DNA from 4 places in the Telluria sp. Soil_C_11 genome. Region 1 is predicted to be linked to each of the others. Evidence: predicted binding sites of a transcription regulator. Region 1 holds the regulator's gene; each other region holds the start of a gene.
The links. The regulator sigma-54, encoded in region 1, starts transcription at its own class of promoters, with help from an activator protein. The targets are predictions, from matches to a motif close to TGGCANGNAANCTGCTTT.
Positions count from the first base shown of each region.

Region 2: glnA (type I glutamate--ammonia ligase) is a predicted target of sigma-54. The motif match lies at 4,344-4,361, and genes of this name have one in related genera.
Region 3: AC3A6M_RS09700 (PEP-CTERM sorting domain-containing protein) is a predicted target of sigma-54. The motif match lies at 4,825-4,842, and genes of this name have one in related genera.
Region 4: AC3A6M_RS10755 (PEP-CTERM sorting domain-containing protein) is a predicted target of sigma-54. The motif match lies at 4,385-4,402, and genes of this name have one in related genera.

Region 1 covers NZ_JBDGIN010000006.1:204,995-212,426, forward strand. The annotation lists partial or broken gene AC3A6M_RS12650 (GntP family permease) at 1-58, opposite strand, end outside; gene AC3A6M_RS12655 (3-hydroxyacyl-CoA dehydrogenase family protein) at 197-1,114, opposite strand; gene AC3A6M_RS12660 (enoyl-CoA hydratase/isomerase family protein) at 1,201-2,286, opposite strand; gene hpf (ribosome hibernation-promoting factor, HPF/YfiA family) at 2,385-2,747, opposite strand; gene AC3A6M_RS12670 (RNA polymerase factor sigma-54) at 2,820-4,310, opposite strand; gene lptB (LPS export ABC transporter ATP-binding protein) at 4,314-5,102, opposite strand; gene lptA (lipopolysaccharide transport periplasmic protein LptA) at 5,099-5,677, opposite strand; gene lptC (LPS export ABC transporter periplasmic protein LptC) at 5,706-6,314, opposite strand; gene AC3A6M_RS12690 (KdsC family phosphatase) at 6,328-6,861, opposite strand; gene AC3A6M_RS12695 (KpsF/GutQ family sugar-phosphate isomerase) at 6,861-7,432, opposite strand, start outside.
Region 2 covers NZ_JBDGIN010000003.1:117,055-124,486, reverse strand. The annotation lists partial or broken gene AC3A6M_RS06065 (transglycosylase domain-containing protein) at 1-1,777, shown strand, start outside; gene AC3A6M_RS06060 (TAXI family TRAP transporter solute-binding subunit) at 2,328-3,668, shown strand; gene AC3A6M_RS06055 (rhodanese-like domain-containing protein) at 3,665-4,123, opposite strand; gene glnA (type I glutamate--ammonia ligase) at 4,431-5,846, shown strand; gene AC3A6M_RS06045 (DUF4124 domain-containing protein) at 5,994-6,521, shown strand; gene glnL (nitrogen regulation protein NR(II)) at 6,523-7,432, shown strand, end outside.
Region 3 covers NZ_JBDGIN010000004.1:365,293-372,724, forward strand. The annotation lists gene AC3A6M_RS09675 (HPr-rel-A system PqqD family peptide chaperone) at 2-274, shown strand; gene AC3A6M_RS09680 (HprK-related kinase A) at 268-1,185, shown strand; gene AC3A6M_RS09685 (nucleotidyltransferase domain-containing protein) at 1,182-2,288, shown strand; gene AC3A6M_RS09690 (GAF domain-containing protein) at 2,338-3,093, shown strand; gene AC3A6M_RS09695 (FAD-binding oxidoreductase) at 3,097-4,710, shown strand; gene AC3A6M_RS09700 (PEP-CTERM sorting domain-containing protein) at 4,895-5,746, shown strand; gene AC3A6M_RS09705 (hypothetical protein) at 5,852-6,514, shown strand; gene AC3A6M_RS09710 (GNAT family N-acetyltransferase) at 6,518-7,282, opposite strand.
Region 4 covers NZ_JBDGIN010000005.1:99,726-107,157, forward strand. The annotation lists gene AC3A6M_RS10730 (ProQ/FINO family protein) at 353-916, shown strand; gene AC3A6M_RS10735 (3'-5' exonuclease) at 935-1,648, shown strand; gene AC3A6M_RS10740 (c-type cytochrome) at 1,691-2,110, shown strand; gene AC3A6M_RS10745 (c-type cytochrome) at 2,206-3,006, shown strand; gene AC3A6M_RS10750 (c-type cytochrome) at 3,003-4,259, shown strand; gene AC3A6M_RS10755 (PEP-CTERM sorting domain-containing protein) at 4,446-5,291, shown strand; gene AC3A6M_RS10760 (type IV pilus twitching motility protein PilT) at 5,386-6,507, opposite strand; gene AC3A6M_RS10765 (DMT family transporter) at 6,619-7,092, opposite strand; gene AC3A6M_RS10770 (hypothetical protein) at 7,196-7,432, shown strand, end outside.

The DNA.
Region 1 (7,432 bases):
CCGCGGTAGGCGGCGACCATCAGGAAGGCCAGTGCGGCAGTACTAGCAGAAACGACAAAACAGACTCCTCCATTGTTCTACTTGATGTGTTGATGCCCCATCGCCGCGTCGAGCGGTGACGGACATCGCGGTGTCATGCCGCGCAGGGCGGCGATGAATTCATTTGCCTGGCTTATTTGCCTGCTTACTTGCCTGCTTACTTGCCGGAGAGCTGGCGCAACCGGCGCGCCTTCAGGTCAGCGAACCGGTCCTCGTCCCAGGTATAGAAGCCCTGCCCGGTACTCGCGCCCAGCTCGCCCTTCTCGACGTGGGCGCGCATCAGGTCGAGCACATCCTCGTCCTTGGCCAGTTCCGGCATCAGGTTGGCGCCGATGCCCGTCAGGGTGTGCAGGCCGCCGAGGTCGGCGCTTTCGAAGGGACCCATGATGCTGTAGCGCCGCCCGAGGCAGGCTTTCATCACGGCGTCGACGGTCTCCGGCGTGGCCGCGCCGGAGCGCACGATGTGCAGCGCTTCGCGCAGCACCGCGAATTGCAGGCGGTTGCCGATGAAGCCCGGAATGGCGGCCTTCAGCACCACCGGTTCGGCGCCGGTGCCGGCCAGCAGGCGGACGCAGCGCTCGACCACCTCCGGGGCGGTACGGGCGCCCGGCACCACTTCCACCAGCGGGATCAGGTGCGGCGGGTTCCAGAAATGCGCGACCAGGAAGCGGGCCGGATGCGCCAGGTGTCCGGACAGGGCGTCCGGTGGAAAGCCGCTGGTATTGCTGGCGATGATGGCGTCCGGCGCCAGGATCGCTTCCAGCTTCGCATACAGCGCGTGCTTGGCCGCCAGCACTTCGGGAATCGCCTCGATGACCATGGCGGCGCCGGCCAGTTCGTCCGGCTCGCCTTCCACGCGCAGGCGCGCGAGCGCGGCATCGCGCCGCGGCACGTCGATGAGGCCGGCGTCAACCAGCTGGGACAGGATGTCGGCCGCCAGCAGGGGGATGCCGGCGGCGCGGGCGGGATCGGCCTCTACCACCAGCGTAGCATGGCCGGCGAGCGCGAACCTGGTCGCGATGCCGACGCCCATCAAGCCGCCGCCGACGACACCGACGAAGTGATCAGTTGCCATGTCGCTTCCTTTATCCAAATTGCATCAACCCATAAAGATAGCAGGGATGATGCATTGCGTCATCGGAAAGCGGGGCACTACCGTAGTTATACTAGGTGTCGCAGCGGGTGCGCATGGGCCGGCCACACCGGCTCGAAGAAGCGCGCCACCATCTCCGGCGTGACCGCGTCCAGCGTCGGCGGATTCCACTTCGGCGCATTGTCCTTGTCGATCACCAGCGCGCGCACGCCTTCCAGCACTTCGCCGTGTTCGAAGTTGCGGCGCACCAGCGAGCGTTCCATGCGCAGGCAGCCGGCCACGTCCATCGTGGCGCCGCGCACCAGCATCTCGCGCGTCACGCACATCATCAGCGGCGAACGCTGGCGCATGGCCGCCAGGGCCTTCTGCGCGAATGGATGGTCGTCGCCCTCCAGCGAGGCCATCACGGCCTGCACGGACGATGCACCGAAATGCCTGTCGACCAGCGCGCGCCGGGCCTGCAGTTCGCTGGCCCCTGCCTGCGATGCGAACGGCGCCGCGAAGGCGCGGATCGCGGCCGGCAGCTGCGCGCCCGGCGTCGCGGCGATCAGTTCCTGCAGCGCCGGCAGTTGCGCGGCGGGGACGAACACATCGGCCAGGCCGACATACAGCGCATCGGCGGCGCCGATGGTGAGGCCGGTCAGGCCCAGGTACATGCCGAGCGCGCCCGGCGCGTGCGACAGGAAGTGGCTGCCGCCGACGTCCGGGAACAGGCCGATGTTCACCTCGGGCATGGCCATCTTCGTGCGCTCGGTCACGATGCGCAGGCCGCTGCCCGGGCCGCCCTGGGCGATGCCCATGCCGCCGCCCATCACGACGCCATCCATCAAGGAGATGTAGGGCTTCGGATAGAAATGGATCAGGTGGTTCAGTGCGTATTCTTCGGTAAAGAAGTCTTCCAGCAAGGCACTGCCGCCCGTGGGCGTGGCATGCCCGGCCTGGTGGAAAAAGCGGATGTCGCCGCCCGCGCACAGGGCCTTGTCGCTGGTGCTCTTGACAACGACGGCGTCGACGCCCGCATCGTCGCGCCAGGCCAGCAGGGCCTCGGTGAGGGCGCGCACCATCTCCAGCGACAGCGAGTTCAGGGCCTTGGGACGGTCCAGGGTAATGTTGCCGGTGCCGTTCGCCACCCGGGTCTGCACGTATTCGCTCATGTTTTATTGTTTGAAAAGGAAAACGGCATTCTAGCGCGCAAAAAACGAAAAGGGCGCCAATGCGCCCTTTGCCTACCTGTGCTGTGCCGGCGGAATCGTCACGCTGCGGCGGCAGCTTCTTCTCCCCCTTCGTTGGCCATGCGTTTCAGCGGAGTGTTACTGTGATCCTGCAGCATCTGCTTGTACTTCTGGACTTGCCTGTCGAGTCGGTCCATCAGCATGTCGATCGCGGCGTACAGGTCATGCGCGGCGCTCGCGACGTGAACGATCTTCCCGGCAACGCGCAAGTTGATCTCGGCCTTCTGGCGTTTTTCTTTCTCGGTGAGATTGTCTATGCAGAGGATGACGTGGGAGTCGATCACTTGATCGAAATGGCGGGTGATGCGTTCGAGCTTGTTCTGTACGTATTCTCGGATTGCTGGGGTTACATCGAGATGATGTCCGCTGATAGTGAGATTCATACACACTCCTTTGAAGATGCGCCGCCTGTCATGCGCACATCGCGCTTCGGGCAGCGTTGTTGCAAGAGCTTGCTACAGGGATTTGCGAAGGCTGACGGGCGGGATCTTCAGCGCCTCACGGTATTTCGCGACCGTGCGGCGTGCGATAACCATTCCCTGTTCCCCCAGCATCTCCGCGATCTTGCTATCGGATAAAGGGTTCTTGGGGTCTTCTGCTCCTGTGAGTTGTACGATGAGAGCCCGGATCGCGGTCGAGGAGGCCTCTCCCCCTGCCTCGGTCGCGACGTGACTCCCGAAAAAGTACTTCAGCTCAAACATGCCGTGCGGCGTCAGCATGTATTTCTGAGTTGTGACGCGAGAAATTGTGCTCTCGTGTAGACCTAGTGTATCAGCTATCTCACGTAAAACAAGGGGCCGCATGGCAACCGCGCCATGGGAGAAAAAGTTGCGCTGCCGCTCGACAATAGCCTGGGCGACACGCAGGATCGTGTCGAAACGCTGGCGCATGTTCTTGATGAGCCACTTCGCTTCCTGCAGCTGCGCGGCCAGCTGCGACTCCGATTTCCCCTGCTTCATCAGGGCGGCGTACAGGCTGTTCACGCGCAGGCGCGGCATCACGTCCGGATTCAGTTGCACGCTCCAGCCATCCTTCGCGCGGCGCACGATCACGTCCGGCACCACGAAGTCGGAGACGTCGGCAGCGAAGGCCGCGCCCGGATGCGGGTTGCACTGGCGGATCACGGCCTGGGCTTCGCGCAGGTCCTCGTCGTCGCAATCGAGGGCCTTCTTCAGCTTGTTGAATTCGCGCTGCGCGAACCAGGTCAGGTAGCGTTCGACGATGGTCAGCGCCATGCGCCGCGTCACCATCGGCACGCCGGGCATGCGGCGGATCTGCAGCGCCAGGCATTCGGCGGCGCTGCGCGCGCCCACGCCGGGCGGGTCCATGCTCTGCACCAGCGCCAGCGCGGTGCGCAGTTCCTCGAACTCGATCTCCAGTTCGGGCGGCAGGCGCGCGTGCAGTTCGTCCAGCGATTCCTCGAGGTAGCCATTGTCGTCGAGGGTGTCGACGACGATCTCGACCAGTGCGCAGTCACGCGGCGAGATGCAGGTCAGGCGCACCTGTTCCATCAGGTGTTCGCGCAGCGAGACGGGGCTGGCTTCCAGCTGCGGGCGGCCGTCTTCTTCCTCGCCGCCGCTGCCGGAGCGGCCCGGTTCGCCCCAGTCCATCTCCTGCTCGCCGCCGCCGCTGTCGCCGGCGTCGTTGCCTTCCTGGCTGCCCTCGGCTTCGGCGCCGCCACCGCCCTCCTCGCCCTGGCCGGACGCGGGCGGCGCATCGGGCGTGGTCGAGGTCGACGCGCCATTGTTGATCGCGCCGTCGGCCAGCAGGCGCACGGAGCGGTCGAGCGGATCGTCGAGGCGTTCGAGCAGCGGGTTGTCGCTCAGGACCTGTTCGATCTCCTGGTGCAGCTCGAGAGTGGACAGCTGCAGCAGCCGGATCGACTGCTGGAGTTGCGGCGTCAGCGCAAGGTGCTGTGATGTCTTGAGTTGCAGCGTCTGTTTCATGGACTACATCCGGAAGTGTTCACCCAGGTAGACGCGGCGGACCGATTCGTTGGCGATGATATCGTCGGGACGACCGGATGCCAGTACCGCGCCCTGGTTGATGATGTAGGCGCGGTCGCAGATGCCGAGCGTCTCGCGTACGTTATGGTCGGTGATCAGCACGCCGATGCCGCGCTCCTTCAGGAAGCGCACGATGCGTTGGATCTCGATTACCGCGATCGGATCCACGCCGGCGAACGGCTCGTCCAGCAGCACGAAGCGCGGATCGGTCGCCAGCGCGCGCGCGATCTCGACGCGGCGCCGCTCGCCGCCCGACAGCGACAGCGCCGGGTTCTCGCGCAGCTTCTCGATCTGCAGTTCGGCCAGCAGCTCGTCGAGGCGTTCCTCGATGCGCGCCTTGCCCAGCGGCTTGCCGTTCTCGCGCTGCAGTTCCAGCACGGCGCGGATGTTCTCCTCCACCGTCAGCTTGCGGAACACCGAGGCTTCCTGCGGCAGGTAGGACAGGCCGAGCATGGCGCGGCGGTGGATCGGCAGGCTCGTGATGTCGGTGCCGTTGATCACGATGGAACCGGCGTCGGCCGGCACCAGGCCGACGATCATGTAGAACGAGGTGGTCTTGCCGGCGCCGTTCGGACCGAGCAGGCCGACCACCTCGCCGCAGGCGACCTGCAGCGAGACGTCGCGCACCACCAGGCGCTTGCCGTAGCTCTTCTGCAGTCCCTTGACGACCAGGGTGCTGCCGCCAGCGTGGGCGGCGGCGTCTGCGTCTGCGTCTGCGTGGACATCGATCATTGCTTGGCTGCTCCTGCCGGCTGCGCTGCCGGCGCCTGAGCGGGCGCACTGCGGCGCGGCGCGATGATGATGGTGCTGCGTCCGCCGCCCGGCTTGCTCTCGCCGCTGGCGTCGTTGTGCACGTTCGCCTGCTCGGTGCGGTTGTCGTAGGAGATGAAGGGACCGTTCACCTCGCTCGTCATGCGCTTGCCTTCGAGCTGCTTGACCACGGCGTTCGAGAACAGCTTGACCACCTCGGTGCGCTCGTCGTACTCGATGCGCTGGGCCTGGCCCTCGGTCCACAGGTCGGGGCCGCCGTCGCGCTTCTGGCGGAAGCTCGCGGTCTTGCCCGGCGCGGCCGTCAGCGTCAGCAGCATGTAGCCCTCCGGCGTTTCCTTCAGCACGGCCTTGTCCGACTTGATCAGCAGGGTGCCGCGCGTCAGCACCACGTTGCCGGTCAGGATACGGGTCTGGGTCGCTTCATCGATATGGCCGTCGTCGAAATCGATCTGGGCCTGCTTGAGGGAATCCGCCCGCTCGGCCGTAGCGGTCAGGCTTGCCAGCAAGAGCGCGGCGACAGCGAATATTTTTTTCATTGGATGCGAATCCTTTCAGGTTGTCCTGTCAGCGTGCGGCACGCGGCGGATAGATGATCCGGCCGCGCCCGCCCAGCGTCAGCTGTTGCGTGGCGTTGTTGGCGACCATGCCGACCCCGGTCACGGAGGCGGCCCCGAGCTTCATCTCGATCGGCCTGTCGGTCTTCGAGATCTCCTCGTCCGGCAGCACGGTCAGCGCTTCGGTGCGGATGCGCAGCGGCTGCGAGGTCGCGCTGCCCGGCCGCGAGATGTCGACGTTGCCGGCCAGGTCGATCTGGTTCTGGTCCTGGTTGACGTGGGCGGTGTTGGCCGTCATGGTCATGTGCGGATGGTCGGTGCTCATGCTCTGCACGACCGGCTTGTCGATCACCGAGGTGTTGTCGGCCGGGCGGTGGGTCAGGCGCTCGCCCGAGATCACGTAGCGCGGCTGGCCGGTTTCCGACATGCGCACGAAGCTGAAGTTGTCGATGATGTAGTCCGGATCGTTGCCCACGTTGACGTTCGGCCCCTGCGCGTCGCCGCGCATCACCTGCAGCAGCCAGAAGCTGCCGAAGGCGAAGAACACGCCCACCAGCATCAGGGCCAGCAGGCGCCAGCGGTGCGCGGTGCGCTTGTTGACGTAGGAGGTCGTCGCCATGGCTTGCGATGGATTATCCAAAATACGGAGCCAGTGCCTGTTCGTAGGTGCCCTGGGCGCGCATCACCATGTCGCAGACTTCGCGCACGGCGCCGCGTCCGCCCGGGTTCTTGGTGACGTAGTGGGCGCGGTACTGCACTTCCGGATGCCCGCTCGGCACCGTGACGGCAAAGCCGACGCGGGTGAACAGCGGCAGGTCGATCACGTCGTCGCCGATGTAGCCGCACTGCTCGGCCGTCACGCCGGTCTTTTCGAGCAGCTCGGCGAACGCGAGGCGCTTGTCGTGCTGGCCCTGGAACACGTGGGTGATCCCGAGGTCCGCCGCGCGTTTCACCACGATCGGCGAATTGCGCGCGCTGATGATGGCGGTCTGCACGCCGGTGCGGTTCAGCAGCTGGATGCCGAGGCCGTCCAGCACATAGAAGGTCTTGGTGACTTCGCCGTCCGGGCCGTAGGTCAGGCTGCCGTCGGTGAGGACGCCGTCGACGTCGAAGATCATGACTTTCACGCGCGCCGCGCGCTGTACATGTTCCAGCTGGGTCACCATCAGATCACCTTGGCGCGGGTCAGGTCGTGGATGTGCAGGGCGCCGACCAGCACGTCGTCGGCATCGGTCACCAGCATCTGGTTGATGCGGAATTCTTCCATCACGGCGACGGCGTCGACCGCCAGCTGCTCCGGATGGATACGGTGCGGATTGGCGTGCATGACGTCGCGGATCACCACCTTGCTGAAGTCCTGGACCTTCTCGATCATGCGGCGCAGGTCGCCGTCGGTGAACATGCCGACCGGGCGGCCGGCCTCGTCGACGATGGCGGTCATGCCCATGCCCTTCTGCGAGATTTCCAGCAGGGCGTCGCTGAGCGGCGCGTCCAGCGCCACCTTCGGCACCGCGTCGCCGCTGCGCATCACGTCGCGCACGTGGGTCAGCAGGCGGCGGCCGAGGGCGCCGCCCGGGTGCGACAGGGCGAAGTCTTCCGACCTGAAGCCGCGCAGCTCCAGCAGCGCCACGGCGATCGCGTCGCCCAGCGCCAGGGTCACGGTGGTGGAGGCGGTCGGGGCCAGGTTCAGCGGGCAGGCTTCCTTCTCGACCGAGACGTCGAGGTGCACATCGGACA
Region 2 (7,432 bases), on a different contig from region 1:
CCTGACCGACAACGAAGCCGCGGCCGCCGCGGGCCTGACCGGCAAGGGCATGCTCGGCAACGGCGACCCGTCCAAGGTCGTGTACAGCTTCACGCTGATGGAGCGCGGCGACCATGTGAACTACCTGCGCGTCCAGACCGACAACTACGACCAGCCGCTCGACATCAACGAGGGCGCCAAGCTGGACCTCGGCTCGACCGCCAAGCTGCGCACGCTGACCACCTACCTCGACATCGTCGACCAGCTGCACCAGCGCTACGAGCCGATGTCGAAGGCCGAGCTGGCCAAGGTGAAGATCGATCCGAAGGACCGCTTGAGCCAGTGGGCGGTCGAGTACTTCATGACCCTGCCGGAAGGCGCCGACCGCAGCCTGCCGCCGATGCTGAACGCGGCGATGGAGCGCAAGTACTCGGGCAACCCGGGCGAGGCCTTCTTCACCGGCGGCGGCCTGCACACCTTCGGCAACTTCAGCAAGCTGGACGACAGCCGCATCCTGACCGTGCAGCAGGCGCTGCAGAACTCGACCAACCTGGTGTTCGTGCGCCTGATGCGCGACGTGGTGCGCTACTACATGTTCCAGCTGCCGGGCTCCTCGGCCCAGCTGCTGGCCGACGCCGACGATCCGCGCCGCGCCGAGTACCTGTCGCGCTTCGCCGACCGCGAGGGCAAGGACTTCCTGGCGCGCTTCTGGAACAAGTACCGCGGCATGGAGTGGAACGAAGTCGAGGCCGCGCTGATGCAGGGCGTGCGCCCGGCCGCGTCGAAGGTGGCGGCGGTCCACCGCACCATCATGCCGGATGCGTCGCTGGCCGAATTCAGCAAGTTCATCCACACCCACCTGCCGGACGACAGGGAAGTGGACGAGGAACGCATCGCCAAGATGTACGAGCAGTACGCGCCGGCCAACATGTCGCTGGCCGACCGCGGCTACGTCGCCTCGGTCCATCCGCTCGAGCTGTGGCTGGCGGGCTACCTGCGCACCCACCCGAAGGCGGGCTGGGACGAGGTGACCAAGGCCTCGGTGAAGGAGCGCCAGGAAGTCTATTCCTGGCTGTTCAAGACCCACCGCAAGCATGCCCAGGACAAGCGCATCGCCGGCCTGATCGAGGTCGAGGCCTTCCTGAAGATCCACGCGCAGTGGAAGAAGATGGGCTATCCCTTCGATTCGCTGGTGCCGTCCTACGCGACGACCCTGGGCGCCTCGGCCGACCGGCCGATCGCGCTGGCGGAGCTGATGGGCATCATCATCAACGGCGGCGTGCGCAAGCCGACCCAGCGCATCGATTCGTTGCACTTCGCCAAGGACACGCCTTACGAGACCCTGGTCAAGCGCAGCGAGGACGGCAAGGGCGAGCAGGTGCTGAACCCGCAAGTCGCCCGTGCGGTGGCCGACGCCATCCGCGGCGTGGTGCAGGAGGGTACCGCCAAGCGCGTCAAGCAGGCCTTCTATAAACAGGACGGCAGCGTGATCGCCCTGGGCGGCAAGACCGGCACCGGCGACCAGCGCTTCGACGTCTACGGCGCCGGCCACCGCCTGATCGAATCGCGCTACGTGAACCGCTCGGCGACCTTCGTGTTCAACATCGGCGAGCGCTTCTTCGGCAGCATGACGGCCTATGTGCACGGTCCGGAGTCGGCCCACTACGACTTCACCAGCGCGCTGCCGGTGCAGCTGCTGGTGACGCTGGCGCCGAGCCTGATGCCGATGATCGAGAAGCAGGACACGGTGACGGTGCCGGGCCTGCACGTGGTGACGGCGGCCGAGAAGGCAGCCGCCGCCGCGGCCGCCGGCAACCAGCTGACCGACGATGTCGCCACCGTGAAGCCGGCGCCCGAAGACGCCCAGGCCGAAGAGGTGACGGCGCCAACCAAGTCGGCCGCCCAGGCGGCTGCCGTGCCGGCCAAGCCGACTGCCGCGGTAAAACCGGCCGCCAAGGCGGATGAGGCCGCGCCGGCGCAGCACAAGCCGGCTGCCGATGCCGGGTCGCCACAAGCAGCGGCCAAGCCTGCCGCCAAGACCGCGGCCAAGCCGGCCGCCGAACAGGCCCACGCCAAGCCGGCCAGGGAAGCTGCTGGGCACGCCAAGCCCGACGCCGGCGACACGCCGCACCACAAGCCGGCCGCCGACGCCGCCCGCGCCAAGGCGGCGGGCGAGGGCGCCCATCCGAAAGCGGTGGACGCCCTCCGCGCCAAGGCCGCCGCGGCCCCGCGCGCGAAACCGCGCAGCGAGGCGCCGGAACAGCCGAAGCCCGAGCCAGTGCGCCCGAAGCCGGCCGCGGTGGAAGAAGTGCTGCATTGAGCGGCGGGCCTGATCGACCGGGGGCCGCGTGAGGCGGCCCAAGTTCGGCAAGTTCAGCCTGGTGTCGCTGCGCGACCTGCTGCTCGCTTCCCTGCCGACCATCCTGCTGGTGCTGGCCGCCTGCGTGGTGGCCTACATCGTGGTCGACCCGGCGCCGCCGCGCCACGTGGTGCTCGCCACCGGCCAGGAAAACAGCGCCTACGAAGAGTTCGGCCGGAAGTACGCGGCCCTGCTCGCGCGCGATGGCATCAAGGTCGAGCTGCAGCGCTCGCTCGGTTCCGAGGACAACCTGCAGCGCCTGATCGCCGGCCGTGCCGACATCGCCTTCGTCCAGAGCGGCTCGACCAGCGAAGCCCAGGCCGAAGGAAAGGGCCTGATGTCGCTGGGCAGCCTGTTCACCGAGCCGGTGTGGCTGTTCCTGCGCGAGCGCACCCAGGGCCGGAACGGCCGCAAGCTCGATATCCGCAGCCTGACCCAGCTGAAAGGCCTGCGCATCAACCTCGGCCCGGAAGGGACGGGCGTGCCGCGCCTGTTCCGGCAGGTGCTGTCGGTGAACGGCGTCGAGCCGGGCCAGTTGACCATCTCCTCGCTGGAGAACACCCCGGCCACCGTCGAGCTGCTGGCCGGCCGCATCGACGGCCTGGTGTTCAGTTCGGCGCCCGAGGCGCCGCTGATCCAGATGCTGCTGCAGACCCCGGGCATCCGCTTATACGATTTCCGCCAGGCCGAGGCCTACACGCGGCGCCTGCCTTTCCTGACCCATGTGGTGCTGCCGAGGGGGATCGTCGATCTCGGACGCGATATTCCATCCCAGGACTTCCACCTGATCGCGCCCACCGCGACCCTGGTCGCGCGCGACGACCTGCATCCGGCCCTGGTCGACCTGTTCGTGAAATCCGCCACCGAGATCCATGGCGGCGCCGGCTGGTTCCAGCAGCAGGGCCAGTTCCCGTCGCCGAAGTACACCGAGATCCCGGTCTCGCGCGAAGCCGCCAAGTACTACCGCGACGGCCCGCCTTTCCTGCAGCGCTACCTGTCGTTCTGGCTGGCGAACCTGTTCGACCGCCTGTGGGTCGTGATGGTGGCGCTGGCGGCGCTGCTGATTCCCTTGTCCAAAATCGTGCCGCCGCTGTACGTGTGGCGCATCCGTTCGCGCGTGTACCGCTGGTACGGCCAGCTGCGCGCGGTCGAGCAGGCACTGGAGAACGCCGATCCGGCCCGTTGCGACGAGGTGCGCGCCGACCTGCTGCGGCGCCTCGACGAGATCGAGGCACGCGTGAACCACATCTCGATTCCGCTGGCCTATGCCGACGCGCTGTACGGCTTGCGCAGCCACATCAACTTCGTGCGCCAGCGCGTGCGCGCTTAAGCGCCTACCCAGGGCAGGCCGGCCTTGCACCAGCCGCCCACCGTCTTGCGATGGCCTTCGCCGTCGCGGTCGCCCTCGAAGCCCTCGAGGATGTCGAAAGCGTTCTTGTAGCCGAGCTCGGTCGCAGCGCGCGCCGCGTGGCGCGAGCGCACCCCGGAGCGGCACAGGAACAGCACCACGTCGTCCTTGTCGGCGGCCTGCTGGAGCTGGGCCGCGAAGTCGGGATTCGGCGTGCCGCCCGGGTACAGGGTCCACTGCACGGCGCCGTGCTGGGCTTCGGGGACGGCGGGACGGCCGATCCAGTCGCGCTCCGCATTCGTGCGGACGTCGACCAGCTTGACGCGGGGATCGTCCCGCAGCAGGGTGAACGCTTCCTGCGGCGTGACGGCGCCGGCATACGGCTGGCCGGGCGCGCGCTCCCTGGCGGCGGCCAGGATCTCGTCGGTGGTGGTCATGGGGTCCTCCCTGGTTGAGTGATGATGGCGCGGCGCTCGCACAAATGGTGCACCTTGCTTCAACTTGGTGCATACTGCCGCACTTGCACCAAGCTGGTGCGTATGGATGAGCTCGCACTAAAGCTGCATCGTTATTGTGCACCGCACCGGCTCATTGATTTTAAGGGGCAAAACGCAGGCGGTCCAAGGACAGATTGCTTATTTGCTCATGGTCAAGTGCTGGCACAATTTCTGCTTTAACTGAGATGCGCCTGTCGCACGCCCCGTTGGCGTCGCCGACACCCCTTTTTCAATCAGGAGAATACGAATGGCAAGGACCGCCGCAGATGTAATGCAGATGCTGAAGGAAAACGAAGTCAAGTTCGTCGATTTGCGTTTCGCCGATACCCGCGGCAAAGAGCAGCACGTGACCGTTCCCATCTCGCACTTTGACGAAGACAAGTTCGAATCCGGCCACGCGTTCGACGGTTCCTCGATCGCCGGCTGGAAAGGCATCGAAGCGTCGGACATGCTGCTGCTGCCGGACCCGAGCTCGGCCAACATCGACCCGTTCATGGAAGAGACCACCGTCTTCATGCAGTGCGACGTGATCGAACCGTCGGACGGCAAGGGCTACGACCGTGACCCGCGCTCGATCGCCAAGCGCGCCGAAGCCTACCTGAAGTCGACCGGCATCGGCGACACCGCCTTCTTCGGCCCGGAGCCGGAATTCTTCATCTTCGACTCGGTCCAGTGGAAAGTCGACATGTCGGGTTCGATGGTCAAGATCAACTCGGAAGAAGCTTCCTGGTCGACCGACAAGGACTTCGAAGGCGGCAACAGCGGCCACCGTCCGACCGTCAAGGGCGGCTATTTCCCGGTCCCGCCGGTCGACAGCTTCCAGGACATGCGTTCGGAAATGTGCCTGATCCTCGAAGCCCTGGGCATCCCGGTCGAAGTGCACCACCACGAAGTGGCCGGCGCCGGCCAGAACGAAATCGGCACCAAGTTCTCGACCCTGGTCGAGCGCGCCGACTGGACCCAGACCATGAAGTACGTGATCTGGAACGTCGCCCACAGCTATGGCAAGACCGCCACCTTCATGCCGAAGCCGATGAACGGCGACAACGGCTCGGGCATGCACGTGCACCAGTCGATCTGGAAGGACGGCAAGAACCTGTTCGCCGGCGACGGCTATGCCGGCCTGTCGGAAACCGCCCTGTACTACATCGGCGGCATCATCAAGCACGCACGCGCGCTGAACGCCATCACCAACCCGGGCACCAACTCGTACAAGCGCCTGGTGCCGGGCTACGAAGCCCCGGTCAAGCTGGCCTACTCGGCCCGCAACCGTTCGGCCTCGATCCGCATCCCGCACGTGGCGAACCCGAAGGGCCGCCGCATCGAGACCCGCTTCCCGGATCCGCTGGCCAACGTCTACCTGTGCTTCGCCGCGCTGCTGATGGCAGGCCTGGACGGCATCCAGAACAAGATCCACCCGGGCGAAGCCGCGACCAAGGACCTGTACCACCTGCCGCCGGAAGAAGACAAGCTGATCCCGACCGTGTGCGCATCGCTGGAAGAAGCCCTGGAAGCGCTGGACAAGGACCGCGAGTTCCTGACCCGCGGCGGCGTGTTCAGCGACAGCATGATCGACGCCTACCTCGAGCTGAAGATGCAGGAAGTGCAGCGTCTGCGCATGACCCCGCACCCGGCCGAGTTCGACATGTACTATTCGTCGTAATCGATCGTCAACGGATCCTTGTGAAAGTGTATCCGTGAAGTAACAAAAACGCGGGGAAAGCCGGCCGGCTGCCCCGCGTTTTTCTTTGGATGCGGTATATTCGGTGGATTCCCAACCAGGCACATCGTGCTGACTGAGCTGATGCGAATGACAAGCAGTGTTCGAATTCTGCGCACGTCCGTCTTCGCGGCGCTGCTGCTGGCGACCGCCGCCCATGCCCAATCCGTCGTCTACCGCTGCGTCGACAAGGAAGGCCGCGTGCTGTACACCGATACCAATACCGGCGGCTGCAAGGTGGTCGATTCGATCGTCTCCGGCGCCATCTCGTCGCCGGCGCCGACCCGTGCGCCGGCCGCGAATTCCGGCGCGACGATGCGCCAGGGCGCCAGCCGTCCCGCGGCGGCCAGCGCCCCGGCGGCCTTCCCGCGCGTCGACAACGCCACCCAGCGCGCGCGCGACGACGACCGCCGCGCGATCCTCGACGAGGAACTGCGCGCCGAGGAGAAGAAACTGTCCATTCTTCAGCGCGACTTCAACAACGGCGAGCCCGAACGCCAGGGCAACGAGCGCAACTACGCCAAGTACCAGGAACGCGTGGCCCAAATGCGCGACGACATCGGCCGCGCCGAGAAGAACATCGAAGCGCTGAAGCGCGAGATCGCCAACATCCGCTGACATGACGCCGGAGCGCACGCATCAGGACAGGTTCACCGGACTGGAGCTGCTGGCTTCCGCCGTGCTGGTGGCCGACGCCGGCGGCCTGGTGCGCTACGCGAATCCGGCCGCCGAGCACCTGCTCGAAGTCTCGGTGAAGTCGCTGTCGCGCCAGAAGCTGGCCGGGCTGTTCCTCAACGGCCAGGAACTCGATGCCCTGTGCCGGCAGGCGCTGGCGCACAAGTATGCCGACCTGCGCCAGGACCTGACCCTGCAGCGCAGCGGGCGCGAGCCGCTGCACGTGCACAGCATCGTCAGCGCGGCCGGGGAGGGCGAGGTAGCGGTCGAGCTGCGCGAGAACGTGCAGCAGCTCAAGCTCGACCGCGAGGAGCGCATCCTCGACCAGAGCCAGGCCAACAAGGAGCTGATCCGCAACCTGGCGCACGAGATCAAGAACCCGCTGGGCGGCATCCGCGGCGCGGCCCAGCTGCTCGAGCTCGAGCTGCCGGAGGCATCCCTGCGCGAGTACACCCAGGTGATCATCAAGGAAGCCGACCGGCTGCAGACCCTGGTCGACCGCCTGCTGGCCCCGCACCGCCGCCCGCACATCGTCGGCGACGTCAACATCCACGAAGTCTGCGAGCGCGTGCGCAGCCTGGTGCTGGCCGAGTTCCCGTCCGGCCTCGCGATCCGGCGCGACTACGATGCCTCGATCCCCGAGTTCCGCGGCGACAAGGAGCAACTGATCCAGGCCGTGCTGAACATCGTCCACAATGCCGCCCAGGCCCTGCGCGAGCGGATCGCCGCGGGCGACGCCGAGATCGTCCTGCGCACCCGCGTGGCGCGCCAGGTCACCCTGGCCAAGGTTCGTTACGGGCTGGCATTAGACTTGCATATCATCGACAATGGACCGGGCATCGCCCCTGAGATCC
Region 3 (7,432 bases), on a different contig from region 1:
CATGTGGCGCGTGGTTCCGGGGCAGTCCCTTGTGTTCCGGGAATGGGACGGAGAAGCGGTGTTGTACAACGACCTGTCGGGCAGCACCCACCTGCTGGACGGCGCCGCCATCGATGTGCTGCAGGCCTTGCGCGCGCATCCTGCCGATGCCGCCACGCTGGCCGCCGGCCTGGCCGGGCGTTTCGAGGCCGATGCCGATGAATTATCCGTCATGATCGAAGACATGCTGGCCGGACTGGCCACGCTCGACCTGGTCGAATTTTCCCCATGCTGACCGTCGCCGACCTGCCGCGGCGCGAGCTGGCGGCGCGCCTGGCCGGTCCGGGGCTGGTCTTGCGCACCGGACCATTCGCCAACCGCATCCGCAGCGATATCCCGCACCTGCTCGACGGCATTGCACTGCTGTACGCCGACTATCCGGTCGACGCGCCCGGCGGCTTTGCCGACTTCCACCTGTCCCTGCACCGCGCGGGCGGCATGCGCCGCTGGTTCCGTCCCCAGGTCCGTTTCGCGCAAGAGGGCATGACCCCGTTCAAGCCCTTGCCGCTGGCGCAGGCCTATCCGATGTTCGAGTGGGTGATGAACTGGTGCGTGTCGCACCGCGCCCACACCTACCTGATCATCCATGCCGCCGTGCTGGAGCGCCATGGCCGCGCGGTGGTCCTGCCGGCGCCGCCCGGGTCGGGCAAGAGCACCCTGTGCGCGGCCCTGGTCACGCGCGGCTGGCGCCTGCTGTCGGACGAGATGACCCTGGTGCGCCTCGACGACGGCGCCGTGCTGCCGCTGCCGCGCCCGGTCAGCCTGAAGAATGCGTCGATCGGCGTGATCCGCGCCTTTGCCCCCGATGCCGTGCTCAGCCCACCGGTGGAAAACACCGCCAAGGGCACCATCGCCCACCTGAAGGCGCCGGCCGCGAGCATCGAGCGCGCCTTCGACCCGGCCCGCCCCGCCTTCATCGTGTTTCCCCGCTACGAAGCGCAGGCGCCCACCAGCCTGGCGCCGCTGCCGAAGGCGCGCGCCTTCATGGGCGTGGCCGAGAACGCTTTCAATTACCAGGTGCTGGGCGCGCGCGGGTTTAACGCCCTGGGCTGCCTGATCGAATCGACGGACGCTTTCGAGTTCCGCTACAGCAAGCTGGACGAGGCGGTGGACCTGTTCGAACGCCTGGCGAGAGACGGCGCATGATGGGCATGCAGGACTTGCCGCTGCTGCTGCGCGTGCTGCGCGAGCCGTCCGTGGCGGCCGGACTCGACGAGGCCGGCTGGGACCTGCTGCTGCGCCAGGCGCTCGGCGCGAACATGAGCGCCATGCTGCCGGTGCTGTTCGAGGAAGCCGGCCTGCTCGACCGGGTCCCGCCGGCGCCGCGCGCCCACTTCGAATGGGCGCTCGCCGCCAGCGCCCGCCATGCCCAGGCGGTGCGCTACGAGGTGAGGCAAATCGACCGCGCCTTGTCCGGCCTGGGCCTGCCGCTGATCCTGCTGAAGGGCGCGGCGTATGCCATGGCCGGCCTGGCGCCGGGACGCGGCCGGATGTTTTCCGACATCGATATCCTGGTGCCGAAGGCGCAGATCGGCCAGGTCGAAGCCGCCCTGATGCTGCACGGCTGGGCCACGACCCACCAGGACGCCTACGACCAGCGCTATTACCGCGAGTGGATGCACGAGCTGCCGCCGATGGAGCACGTGCGCCGCGGCAACGTCATCGACGTGCACCATGCGATCCTGCCCGAGACGGCGGCGCAGCGTCCGGATCCGGCCAGGCTGCGCGCGGCCGCGGTGCCGGTCGCCGGCCTCGAGCCCGGCATGCCGCCGCTGTTCGTGCTGGCGCCGCGCGACATGGTGCTGCACAGCGCCGTGCACCTGTTCTCGGAAGGCGAGTTCGACCAGGGTTTGCGCAACCTGTTCGACATCCACCGGCTGCTGCTGCAGTTCGGGCCGCACGACGGCTTCTGGGACGGCTTGCCGTCACGCGCGCGCGAACTGGAACTGGAACGGCCGCTGTTCTACGCGCTGCGCTATTGCCGGCGTTTGCTGGGTACCCCGGTGCCGGACGCGGTCATCCGCAACATGGCGGCGGCCGCTCCCGGCCCCGTGCTGCTGGCGCTGATGGACCGCCTGTTCCTGCGCGCCCTCGGCCCTGCCCACCCGAGCTGCAGGGACGCCTTCACGCCCGTCGCCCACGGCATGCTGTATATCCGCGGGAACTGGCTGCGCATGCCCTTCTTCCTGCTGGCGCGCCATTTGTTCCATAAAGCTTTCCTTTCTCCTGACGCAAAGCCTGCCCACTGATAATATTAAAAAATTATTGGATTGCAATTATTCCTATTGTGGGGGCGACATGGGAAGCGTGGCGAACAGGCTGGTGCGGCTGCAGGACCTGCAGCATTTCCTGGCCGAAGGCAGTCTCGACGATTGTCTGCAGAACCAGGCCGCGCTGACCGCGGGATTGCTCGGCGCCGCCAGCTGCTCGATCATGCTGCTCAACAGCGGCGCTGCCGATCGCCTGCGCATGTCGGTCCACGCACGCTTCGGCCAGCTGCCGGAGGCGGCCCTGACGGCCTCGGTCGGGCAGGGCGAGGGCATCTGCGGCCGGGTGCTGGCCAGCGGCGAGCCGCTGCTGGTCGAAGACATCGCGCAGTCCGGGCTGGCGGCGCTGGCGCAAGGGCGCGCGGGCATTGGCGGCAGCCTGATGTGCGCCCCCTTGCGCATCGACGGCAAGATCGTTGGCGTCATCAATGTGGCGGGCGCACTGGCGAGCCCGGCATTTGGCGACAGCGATTTGCAATTGCTTCATATAATTGCGCTATTCATCGGTAAGTCGATCCAGGTGCAACAATTGCAACGCCTGCTCGACTCGCGCTTTGCGCAGCTGGCATTGCTGCAGGAAGCGCGCGACCAGGTGGGCGAAAAAGTCCGCCTGGCCTACCGTCATCCGGAGGATGCGGCGAAAATTCTTGCGCGCTCGTTTTTTAAGGAAATGACCAAGGCCGGCTTCGAGTCCGGCCAGATCGTCAGCGCGGCGACGGAATTGATCGAGCAGCTGAATTTGAAGCTGAAGCGTCCGCCCTTGGCCCAACCACCGACTTCAGACTGACTCATGCAGGACACTACGAACCAACTGGCGCCCGCACTGGACTCCTGGCAGGCATTGCTCGGCCCCGACAACGTGCTGCGCGGCGAGGCCGCCATGCAGGCCTGGGGCTTGGATACCACCGGCGCGGCGCGGCGGCTGCCGGCCGCGCTGCGCATCCTCGACAGTAAACAGTTGCCTGAAGTAATGCGCATCGCCCAGCGCTTCCTGATTCCCGTACACCCGATCAGCACCGGCCACAACTGGGGCTACGGCAGCGCGCTCGCGGCGCGCGACGGCTGCGTCATCATCGACCTGTCCAACTTGCGCGGCATCCTTCACTTCGACCAGGAAATGGGCGTGGTCACGGTCGAGCCGGGCGTGACGCAAGGCATGCTGGCCGACTTCCTGGAACGGAACGGCTATCCCTTCATGGTGCCGACCACCGGCGCCGGCCCGCATTGCAGCCTGCTCGGCAATGCGCTCGAGCGCGGTTACGGCGTCACGCCCATCACCGACCACTTCGCCGCGGTGACGGACCTGGAAGCGGTGCTCGCGGATGGCAGCCTGTACCGCACGGCGATGCGCGAAGCGGGCGGCGAAGACATCGCCCGCCTGTTCAAGTGGGGCATCGGTCCCTATGCCAGCGGCCTGTTCACCCAGAGCGGCCTGGGTATCGTGACGCGCATGAGCATCATACTGGCGCGCCGTCCGGAAAGAGTGAAGGTGTGCCTGTTCAGCCTGAAGGACGACAGCCTGCTCGAGCCGGCCATCGAGCGGATCCGCACCATCCTTGGCCGCCTGCCCGGCACGGTCGGCGGACTGAACCTGATGAACCGGCACCGGGTGCTGGCGATGTCGGCGCCCTATCCGGCCGCCCAGGTCGGCCCCGATGGCCTGATTCCGCAGGAAGTGATCGACGCGCTTGGCAGCCAGTACCAGATCATGCCCTGGACCGGCTTCGGAACCTTGTATGGAACGTCGCGCATGGTGAAGGCGGCGCAGAAGGAAATCCGCGCCGCACTGAAGGGCGTCGCCAGCCGCCTGCTGTTCCTGAGCCAGGACAATGCGAACACCCTGCTGGCGCTGTCGCGCTGGATTCCCGGGCCCGCCGGGCGGCGCCTGTCGAGCACCGCGTCGACGCTGGCCAGTTCGCTGGAACTGGTGCTCGGTCGCCCGAACGAAACCGCGCTGCCGCTGGCCTACTGGCGTAATCCGCGTCCGCATGGCGCTGGGCCGCGCGATCCGGCCCGCGACGGCTGCGGCCTGATCTGGTATGCGCCGCTGGTGCCGATGCGCGGCGCCGGCGCCCGCGCCTATGTCCAGATGGTGAGGGAGATCACGCGCCGCCATGGCATCGAGCCATTGCTGACCTTTACTTCCCTGAGCGACAAGCTGTTCGACAGCACCGTGCCGCTGTTGTTCGACCGCAATTCTCCTGCGGCGGTGGCGGCGGCCCAGGCCTGTTACCGGGAGCTGATCGCCGCCGGGCGCGAGCGCGGCTGGTTCCCGTACCGGCTCGCGGTGGACGCCATGCCGGAACTGCAGGAGTGGCTCGACGATTCGGCGCGCCTGCATGCGCGCCTGCGCCGCGAATTCGACCCGCACGACCTGCTGGCGCCCGGTAGGTACGGTAACTAACTGTCGGCTTTTCTTACATCTTTGTGAAATATCTCAAAGTAAATACGTAATAATCTTAATTTCCTTATAACAATTTACTTAAGAATCAGTTGCTTAGAAAGCACTTCTTCATGCTGGCACAGAGGTTGCTTATATTGCTGTGCTGTCGTTAGTTTTTAATTGAAATCCAAATATTGGAGAGAACATGAAGAAGTTACTCGCTTTCGCTGTCGGCGCCGTCATGAGCATGGGCGCATATGCTGCTCCGGCCCCGTCCACCCTGCCGGCCGGTCCGATCTACCTGAAGTTCTCTGGTCAAGAACAAATCGCCATCAATGGTGCGCATACCTTCGGCAACAATGAGATCAACTGGGGCGTCATCCTGGTGTCGACCGCCGAGAAGGGCGACGTCAACACCCCGCACGATGCCATCGATCCGAACGGCGATATTTTCTACGTGAACGGCCAGGGTGGCCAGATCACCGGCATGTTCTACGGTATCCAACAAGGCACGGCTTCGGCAAGCAATCCGTTCCCGGCCACCGGCGGCTACCTCGACCTGTACTGGCGCGATCTGTCGACGATGTCGAAATCGTCGGTCTCGAACACCTCCATCGACCCGAGCATCCGTTGCGGCGAAAGCTGCGCGGCCGGCTTCACCGAAGGCACCTTCCTGGCCCGTATCATGTTTGATACCGGCATGGACATCGGCAACCCGACCAACACCATCGTCGGCGATACCGTCCCGAGCAGCAACGGCTTCACCGGCCAGGCTGACTCCTACGGTTCCGTGATGGCCAGCGCCGGCGGCCTGTGGGCTGACCAGCTGAACTCGGACTGGTTCTCGAGCTACCTGGGCATGCGTGACCTGCGCTTCAAGAACAGCTACAACTACAACCCGGTGTGGAGCCAGGGCTCCGACATCCTGGGCGCGCGTATCGACGATCCGGGTCAGGCATTCGCCCTGCCGGAACCGGGCGCGCTGTCGCTGATGGGCCTGGCCATGGTCGGCATGGGCGCCGCACTGCGTCGCCGCGAAAAGAAAGCTGCCAAGTAATTCCTGGCACCTTCGTGGAAAAGGCCTCTTCGGAGGCCTTTTTCTTTTGTTAATATTTTGCTGATTGACAACATCAGCCTCTTACTGTCTACTTGTTCCATGTCCATGCGTACCCGCCTTCTTCTCCAGGTGCCGGCAGCCATGCTGATCCTGGCTTTCGTGCCGACCAACCTCGGCAAGCTGGCCGCATTGCTGCTGGTCTGGGCCCTGACTTTCGGCCGCCTCAGCAAGGTCGAGACGATCTTCTACGTCTGCGTCTGCCTGTTCTTCACGGGGATGAATGCCGCTTCGCTCAAGCAGGGCATCTTCATGTTCGCCCATCCGGACATCCTGCTGCAGCCCGTCTGGGAACTGTTCATGTGGGGGTTTTATCTGCTGCACACGCGGCGGCTGCTGGACGGGCCGGCTCCAACTGGCCGCCGCGCCACCGTGTGGGCGCTGGCGCTGGCTTACTCGGCCGCGTTCGCCACCATCCACGACAGCAATACGCTCCTGCTGGTGACGGGCGCCCTGCTGCTGGTGGGGCTGGCGCTGTTCCATGAACCGCTGGACCTGGCCTATGCCGGCTATATGGTGCTGCTGGGGGCGCTGATCGAATACACGGGCGTGCACAGCGGCCAGTGGAGCTATCCGGGCAATCCGCCGGGCGGCGTGCCGCTCTGGTTCATCACGATGTGGGGTGGCATCGGCCTGTTCATGCGCCGGCTGATCGTGCCGATCCTGGTGCGCCATGAAACGGGGCAGAAGGCCCCGGCCGGCACCGCCTGAGCCTCAGCCGAGATTGGTGAGGCGGCGCGTGATACCTTCTTCTTCCTTCTGGGAGAAGAAGTAGGGGAACAGGGAACGTTCGTTTTCCGCGGAATCGCTGGTGCCGCCGTAGCGTTCGATCTGGTCCTGGACGTAATCGAGGCTGTTCCACAGCAGCCAGCCCGGCGCATCCACGCGCGGGTTGATGCGCAGCTCGCCGATGCGTTTAAAACCCAGCATCGTCTCGTAAAAACGCCGATGGCGCGGGTTAACTTCAATGAACACGTCGGTGCATTTGTGCAGCCGGCGGCCATAGATGAACATCACGTGGAACAGCGAGGCCAGCGCGGCCTTCGAGCGGACCTTGGGATCGAAGGCGAGCTTGGTGATCTCGCAGACTTTCGCTCCGCGCTCGCGAAAGCGATCGATTTCGTCCTTGAAAACTTCGTCGGCCAGCAGGCCGACAGGGGAATCGATACCGAGCGTGACCGTTCCGACCACTTCGCCATGGTCGGAAGCCGAAAGGGTAATCCGGTTCGGATCATCGTCGAGACGATGCGTGCCAGTATATCCACGCCACGCATACATCTTGTTGATGAGAAGATTCGCAGAACTGCGCCTCCCATCCGTGTCCGCCGTACGGATACCAAATGTTTTTTCGTTAATCGTCACATCGGTGATCGTATCACAGTCGAGCTCGCGACCACCCGGAGGAGCCGTATCGTAACGTGCGTCCTGGGTTTCAGAGAATAGTTCTTTCACTTCCTCGCGAGTTGTTAAGCTGTTCATTCTTTTAATCTCCGCAGGACATCGATATTCATCTTGCACAAAGGCTCAGTTACTTTAACAATCGTAACACCGAAGGCAGTGAGAATGTAATAAAGAAATGAATATTTGATAACGACTATGGCAAAAAACACACGTATGTAACGCCGGCGG
Region 4 (7,432 bases), on a different contig from region 1:
AGCCCGTGGTGAAACGGGCTTGAGCTATTTTCCCAAGGGAGAAATAGAGGAGACAGGCATATTATGCACCACGGAAATATTTAGCGATAATTGAAATATCCGATAATGGATATAACGAATTCGCATACTGGTGAACACGTGGTCCCGTCATCCGAGCCCTTGGCCGGTCTGCGTCGGCGCAAGCCCTACGCAAGGAAAGGGGCGGATCATACACGATTTCTTGCCGCCGCGCCCGCCGCACACGAAGGAAATCGCGGTCGGCCGGCAGCGACGACGAACCCTTACACAGCTCAGCGGCACATGTGCCGTCTTGCATGCTATCCTTCCGCTTCCTGTTCTTACCATGAAGTCAATGAATACGATTAGTCCTGTCGCCGCATCCCCCGAGGCGAACGAAAACAACGCCGCCAACGCCACGCCGGAATCCGCGGTTTCCCCGGGCGGCGAAAGCAGCGCGCCGGCTTCCCTCGACGCCGCCGCCGCACCGGAGGCCACCGCCCCGGCAGCCGGCGCTCCGGCCGCCGACTCGCCGCGCGCCCTGCTCAAGCAGCTGCAGCAGCAGTTCCCGGCCTTCCGCAACTGCCTGCCACTCGAGATCGGCATCGACAAGCAACTGCTGTCGCGCATGCCCGACCTGAACCGCAAGCTGATGCGCGCCGCGCTCGGCATCCACACCGGTTCGATGCGCTACCTGCGCGCGATGGAAAAGGCCACGGTGCGCTACGACCTGGACGGCAAGGCCGGCGCCGAGGTCACCGACACCCACCGCCAGCACGCCAAGGAACTGTTGCAGCAACGCTTCAAGAAGGAAGCCGAGCGCAAGAAGGCCGAGCGCGAAGCCGCCGCCCAGGTCGAAGCGGAGCGCAAGCGCCAGGAAAAGCTGCAGCAGCTGGCATCCAAGTTTTCGCGCAAGTGAGCGGTCATCACTGATCATATGAGCGAAACCGCACCAGCCACCGAGGAAACCCTGCCGCCCTACCAGGGCATTGCGCTTTCCGACGTGCGCCTGGTGCGCTCCCGCGAGGATGCGGAGAACGCCCTCGCGGCCCTGATGGCTGCGGACAGCATCGGCTTCGACACCGAATCCAAGCCGACCTTCCAGAAAGGCGAAGTGTCGACCGGGCCGCACCTGGTGCAGCTCGCCACCGACAGCCACGCTTACCTGTTCCAGGTCGGCGCCGGTGCGGCGCCCGCGCCGGGCGCGGCGCACCTGGTCGAGGTGCTGCGCGCGGTGCTGGAATCGCCGGCGATCCTGAAAGTCGGCTTCGGCCTCGGCGACGACCTGCGCCGCCTGCGCGCCAAGCTCGGCATCGAGACCCGCAACGTGATCGACCTCGCCACCGCCCTGCGCGACGTCGAGCGGCGCGAGCGCAATGCCTGGGGCGCCAAGACCGCGGTCGAGCGCTACTTCGGACGCCGCCTGCAGAAGTCGCGCCGCATCACCACCACCAACTGGGCGCTGCCGCGCCTGTCCGAACAGCAGATCCAGTACGCGGCCGACGATGCCCACGTCGCCCTGCGCATCTACCGCCACTGGAAAGAACACTTCCCGGCCGCCGCCACGATGGCTGCGGCCAACGCCGCCCGGCTCGCCGCACGCGCCGCCGCCCAGGCCCGCGCCGGACAGCAGTCGCCGACCCAGGCCTGACCGCCCGCCACGATGTTCCATGCCGCCGCCTATAATCGCGGCATGACGCGTTTTCTCCTGCCCGCCCTGCTGCTCCCGCTGACGATCCTGCAAGGCTGCGCGCCTTCCGGCACCGATGCCGCCACCGGCGAGCGCGTGTTCAGGCAATGCGCGTCCTGCCACCAGGTCGGCGCCAACGCCCGCGGCGGCTTCGGCCCGCAACTGAACGGCCTGTTCGGCCGCCGCGCCGGCGCCACGCCCGACTTTGCGTACTCGGAGGCGATGAAGCGCTCCGGCATCGTCTGGGACGAACGCACCCTGTCGGCTTTCCTGCACGACCCGGGCAAGCTGGTGCCGGGCACCAACATGCGCTTCTGGGGCATCGGCGACGACAACGAGATCGCCGCGCTGCTGGCCTATCTGCGCACTTTCCAGCAGGCCGACCAGCCCGCCACGACCGGCGCGCCATCGGCGCCGCGCTGAATCTTGCCTGAATAAAAATATTGCCGGTCGATTAAGCCGGCACGGTATGATGGCGGGATCGCGCACGAGCATCCCCTCATCGACAGGAATCCATCATGCGAGGCATCTTCCGTTCCCTGGCCGTGGTGTGCGGCTGGGCATGGCTGGCCTGCGCCGCGGCCCAGCCGCAGCAAGGCCGCCCAGGTCAACCAAGCACCGTTCCCGGCAGCCTGGCCCAGCGCCTGAGCGCCTGCACCTCTTGCCACGGCAGCGCATCGGCGCCGCCGGCGGCGCCCGGCTCCGGCGGCGAGCGCCAGTACTTCCCGCGCATCGCCGGCAAGCCGGCTGGCTATCTCTACAACCAGCTGATCAATTTCCGCGAAGGCCGGCGCCAGTATCCGCTGATGACCTGGATGGTCCAGCACCTGTCGGACGATTACCTGCACGAGATCGCCACTTATTTTTCGACCCAGCACCTGCCGGTCCCCGTGCTCGACCGCGCCAGCCTGCCGCCCGCCGAACTGGAACGCGGCCGCCAGCTGGTCACGCGCGGCGATGCCGCGCTGAACGTGCCGGCGTGCATCGCCTGCCACGGCGACCGCCTGACCGGCGCCCTGCCGGCCATTCCCGGCCTGACCGGCCTGCCGCGCGACTACATCAACGCCCAGTTCGGCGCCTGGCGCAACGGCAGCCGCCATGCCCTCGCCCCGGACTGCATGGGAACCATCGCCTCGCGCCTGAGCCTGGCCGACGTGTCGGCGATCTCGGCCTGGCTGGCCAGCGAACCGCTGCCGGCCGACCCGGCGCCCGCGCAAGGCGTCCCGCGGCCCCTGCCGCTGGCTTGCGGCAGCGCCCCGGAGCAGCGACCCGTGGTGCAGCAACCCGTGGTGCAGCGACCCGGGGTGCAGAAACCATGACGCGCCGCATCCCGATCGCGCTCGGCGTCCTGCTCGTCCTCCTGCTTGGCGCACTGCTGCTGGCCTGGCCGCGCGCCGAGTTCATTCCATCCCGCTCGCCGCAAGCCTGGGCGCCCAGCGCCGGCAACATCGCGCGCGGCGCCTACCTGGCGCGGGCCGGCGATTGCGCCGCCTGCCACACCGCGCGCGGCGGCCAGGCCTACGCCGGCGGGCGCGCGGTCGACACGCCGTTCGGCCGGGTGATGGCGCCCAACATCACGCCGGACCGCGAGACCGGCATCGGCGCCTGGACCGCCGACGATTTCTGGAATGCCCTGCACAACGGTATCGGCAGCCAAGGGCGCCTGCTGTATCCCGCCTTCCCCTATCCGAGCTACACGAAGGTGACGCGCGACGATGCCGACGCCCTGTTCGCCTACCTGCGCAGCCTCCCTCCGGCGCGCCAGCCGAACCAGCCACACACCCTGCGCTTCCCCTACGACAGCCAGGCGGCGCTGGCGGCCTGGCGCCTGCTGTATTTCAAGCCCGGCGTCCACACCCCGGAACCGGGCCGCGGCGCGGACTGGAACCGCGGCGCCTACCTGGTCGAGGGCCTCGGCCACTGCAGCGCCTGCCACAGCCCGCGCAACAGCCTGGGCGCGAGCGGCCCGGGACTGCGCGGCGGCCTGATCCCCGTACTGGACTGGTACGCGCCCTCGCTCGCCGCCAGCGATCCTGACCTCGCGCAGCTGCTGCGCACCGGCGTCTCGCCGCAGGGCGTCGTGTCCGGGCCGATGGCGGAAGTGGTCGGCCGCAGCCTGCAGCACCTGACCGACGCCGACATCGGTGCGATGGCTGCTTATCTGAAGTCGCTGCCGGGCGAAACGGAACAGCGCGCAGCGGCCGCGCCGCCGCCGGAAGCGCTGATGAAGCTGGGCGGCAATCTCTACGGCCAGCATTGCGCCGATTGCCACGGCAAGGACGGCCGCGGCGCCGCCAGCGAGGATGGCGGCCCCGCCTATCCGCCGCTGGCCGGCAACCGCACGTTGGCGATGACGGAACCGGTGAATGCGATCCGCATCGTGCTCAATGGCGGATTCGCGCCGGCCACCGGGGGCAATCCCCGCCCCTACGGCATGCCGCCCTACAGCCCGGTATTGAGCGATGCCGAGGTGGCGGCGGTGCTGAGCTATGCGCGCGCCAGCTGGGGCAACGCAGCGCCGGTGGTGACGCCGGCGGAGGTCAACGCCTACCGGGCGGTACCGCTGAACTGATGAGCTTTGCTGTCGGGAAATTTTACACTTGCTCAAATATATTGGCACTATGGCAATTCGAGATTATCGGAAGAAAGGCACAAAACCCTTATTGAACAAGGCCTTAGTCCATATATTGAGCGAGCTGGCATCTATCTTGCTTCGCTTGAATGGTCGGTTTCGTTGATCAACCTTAAATAAGAAATCATGAAAAAAATTCTTGCCGCCTTAGCCGTCGCCTTCACCAGCCTCAGCGCCACCGCAGCCCCGGCCACCTATCTGCCGCCGGGCGGGATCTACCTGAAGTACACGGGCCAGGAGCAGATCGCCATCAACGGCGCGACCACCTTTGCCGGCACCAAGGAAATCAACTGGGGCGTGTTCGTCGTGTCGACCCTGGAAACCGGCGATATCAACACGCCGCATGACCAGCTCGACCCGAGCGGCGATATCTTCTTCGTCAACAAGCAGGATGGCGGCCAGATCACCGGCATGTTCTACGGCGTCGAAGCCGGCATCCCTTCGCTGGACAACCCCTTCCCGGCCACCAAGGGCTATATGGACCTGTACTGGCGCGACCTCGACAAGATGAGCGCCACTTCGCTGACCGGCACTGCGAACAACGTCCGCTGCGGCTATGACTGCGCCAAGGGCTACACCGAAGGCACTTTCCTGGCCCGCCTGTTCTTCGATACCGGCATGGATTCCACCAACCCGTCGAACACCATCGTCGGCAACAAGGTTCCTAGCAGCAAAGGCTTCTCGGGCCAGGCCGATTCCTACGCCTCGGTCGACATGTCGAAAGTGGGCCTGTGGAGCGAGCAGCTGAACTCGGACTATTTCCTGAACAGCGAAGGCGCCCGTGACCTGCGCTTCAAGAACAGCTACAACTACAACAAGAACTGGAACGACAAGAACAACAGCAACATCCTGGGCGCCCGCGTGGACGATCCGGGCCAGGCATACGCCCTGCCCGAGCCGGGTGCACTGTCGCTGATGGGCCTGGCGATGATCGGCATGGGCGCCGCCCTGCGCCGCCGCGCGCGCAAGTAATCGGTCGAGCACGAATGAAAATCGCCGGCGTTTGCCGGCGATTTTTTTTGGCGCTGTTCGCATTAAGTGTGGAAACACTTAATGCAAACAGCGCCTACACCATCTCCGCAAAGCCGATGCGGTCGGTGGTGGCCGCCCGCGCATCGTCGACCCCGACCTTGTGCGAGGCCAGCAGCCCTTCCAGCACGCTGTTCATCGTGTGGCAGCCCGGATCGCGGCCGGCGTTCATGTGGGTGCGGATGGCGCCCAGGTCGCCCTGCTCGATCATGCCGGCCACCGCCGGGCTGATGCTCAGGCATTCGGTCGCGAGGTGGTAGCGGTTGCCCTGCTTGGACGGCAGCAGCGCCTGGCACAGCACGCCGCGCAGCGCGTGCGCCAGGGCCTGGCTCTGGGCGTCGGAATTGCCGAGCAGGCGCAGCATTTTCTGCAGGCCCAGCTCGGTCGAGCGCGCGTGCAGGGTCGCCAGCACCAGCGGGCCCGATTCGGCCAGCGCCAGCGCTTCCTGGGCGGTCTGGGCGTCGCGGATCTCGCCGATCACGATCACGTCCGGGCGCTCGCGCAGCGCATCCAGGGCGCCGAGGTAATAGCTGTCGACGTCGCCGTCGACGCCCACTTCGCGCTGGGTGATGATGCACTTGCGCTGCGGGATCAGGGTCTCGACCGGGTCTTCGATGGTGATGATGTGGCCGGAACGCTGCCGGTTGATCTCGTCGAGGATCGAGGCGATGGTGGTCGACTTGCCCTGGCAGGTGTCGCCGATGATCAGCACCAGGCCGCTGGTCAGGCGCGCGAATTCCTGCTCGTCCGGGTGCAGGCCCAGCTCGGCCAGCGGCAAGGGCTCCTTCGGGAAGCGGCGGATCACGCAGCCCAGGCGCTTCTTGCCCTGGAAACTGAAGCAGTTGGCGCGGATCCGCGCCGTGTGCAGGTCGATCGACCGGTCGAAGGCGCGCTCCTGGATGCGCTCGGACCAGTTCGGCTCGATGACGTCGAAGAACTCTTCCAGCTCCTCCTTCGTGATCGGCGAATCCGTGACCGCCACCAGGCCCTTCGGCTGGCGCAGCATCAGCGGACTGTTCTGGTGAATGATGATGTCCGAAAACACCAGCTTCGAGTTCAGCAGGTGCAGGATCTGCTCGACCAGGGTGCCGAACACCGGATGGTCTTCATTTTCGATATACGAAAGAGTGGGAATCTGCGAGGACTGGTGGTATTCCATCGGGTGATCGATGATAGAAGTGGAAACTTGCGATGCATTTATTATAAAACCAGCAGCGCCAGAAAGTTCCACTTGGAAAGAGATTTTTTCGTGTGAAAAACTTACAACAACTCAGCGGCCGAACGCCGCCGCGATCCGGTCGCCGAACAGGGCCAGCGCCACGCCCACGATCATGACGGCCGCGCCCGCCAGCCGCAGCACCGACACCTTGCGCATGGCGACGTTCACCAGGCCGAAGTGGTCGATCGCCATCGAGGTCAGGAGCTGGCCGGCGATCACCAGCACGACCAGGTTCAGCAGGCCGATGCGCGGCACCAGCAGCACCGTGCAGAAGATGAAGGCAGCGCCGAGCAGGCCGCCGGAAAATTTCCACAGCGGCTGCTGCGGCAGGGCCGCCAGCGCGTCGGGCAAGCCGCCGCGGACACAGGCGACCACGGCCAGCGCCGCCGAGCCGCACAGGAAGGAGATCAGGGCGGCCACCACCGAGTTGGCGCCGACCGCGGCCGCCATCTGGCTGTTGATGGCGGCCTGGAAGGAGACGGCGATGCCGGCGCCGAAAGCGACGAGGAACAACAGGAGAGTCATGAGGAAAATACGGGCAAAAAGCGCAGGATTGTAGCGAAATCGGGCGGACTTGCGAAGACACCGGACTGGTCAGCCGGCATGGTGTGCGCATATACTGCGCGGCGTGCCGACCAACAATAGCCCACTGACAACACCCAGCGCTTCCCGCGCTGCCTGCGCCGCCGACCAGCCGATCCGCTGGCCGGCCCTGTTCCTCATGTTCGGCATGCTTGCCTGGACGCTCATGATCTGGCGCTGGGGTGGCACGGTCGAGGATTCCCAGGCGTATTTCGACACCGCCCGGCATTTTCGCGGCGAGATCGGCGTCGCGGAACTGCGCGCGCCCTTCCCCTATCGCACC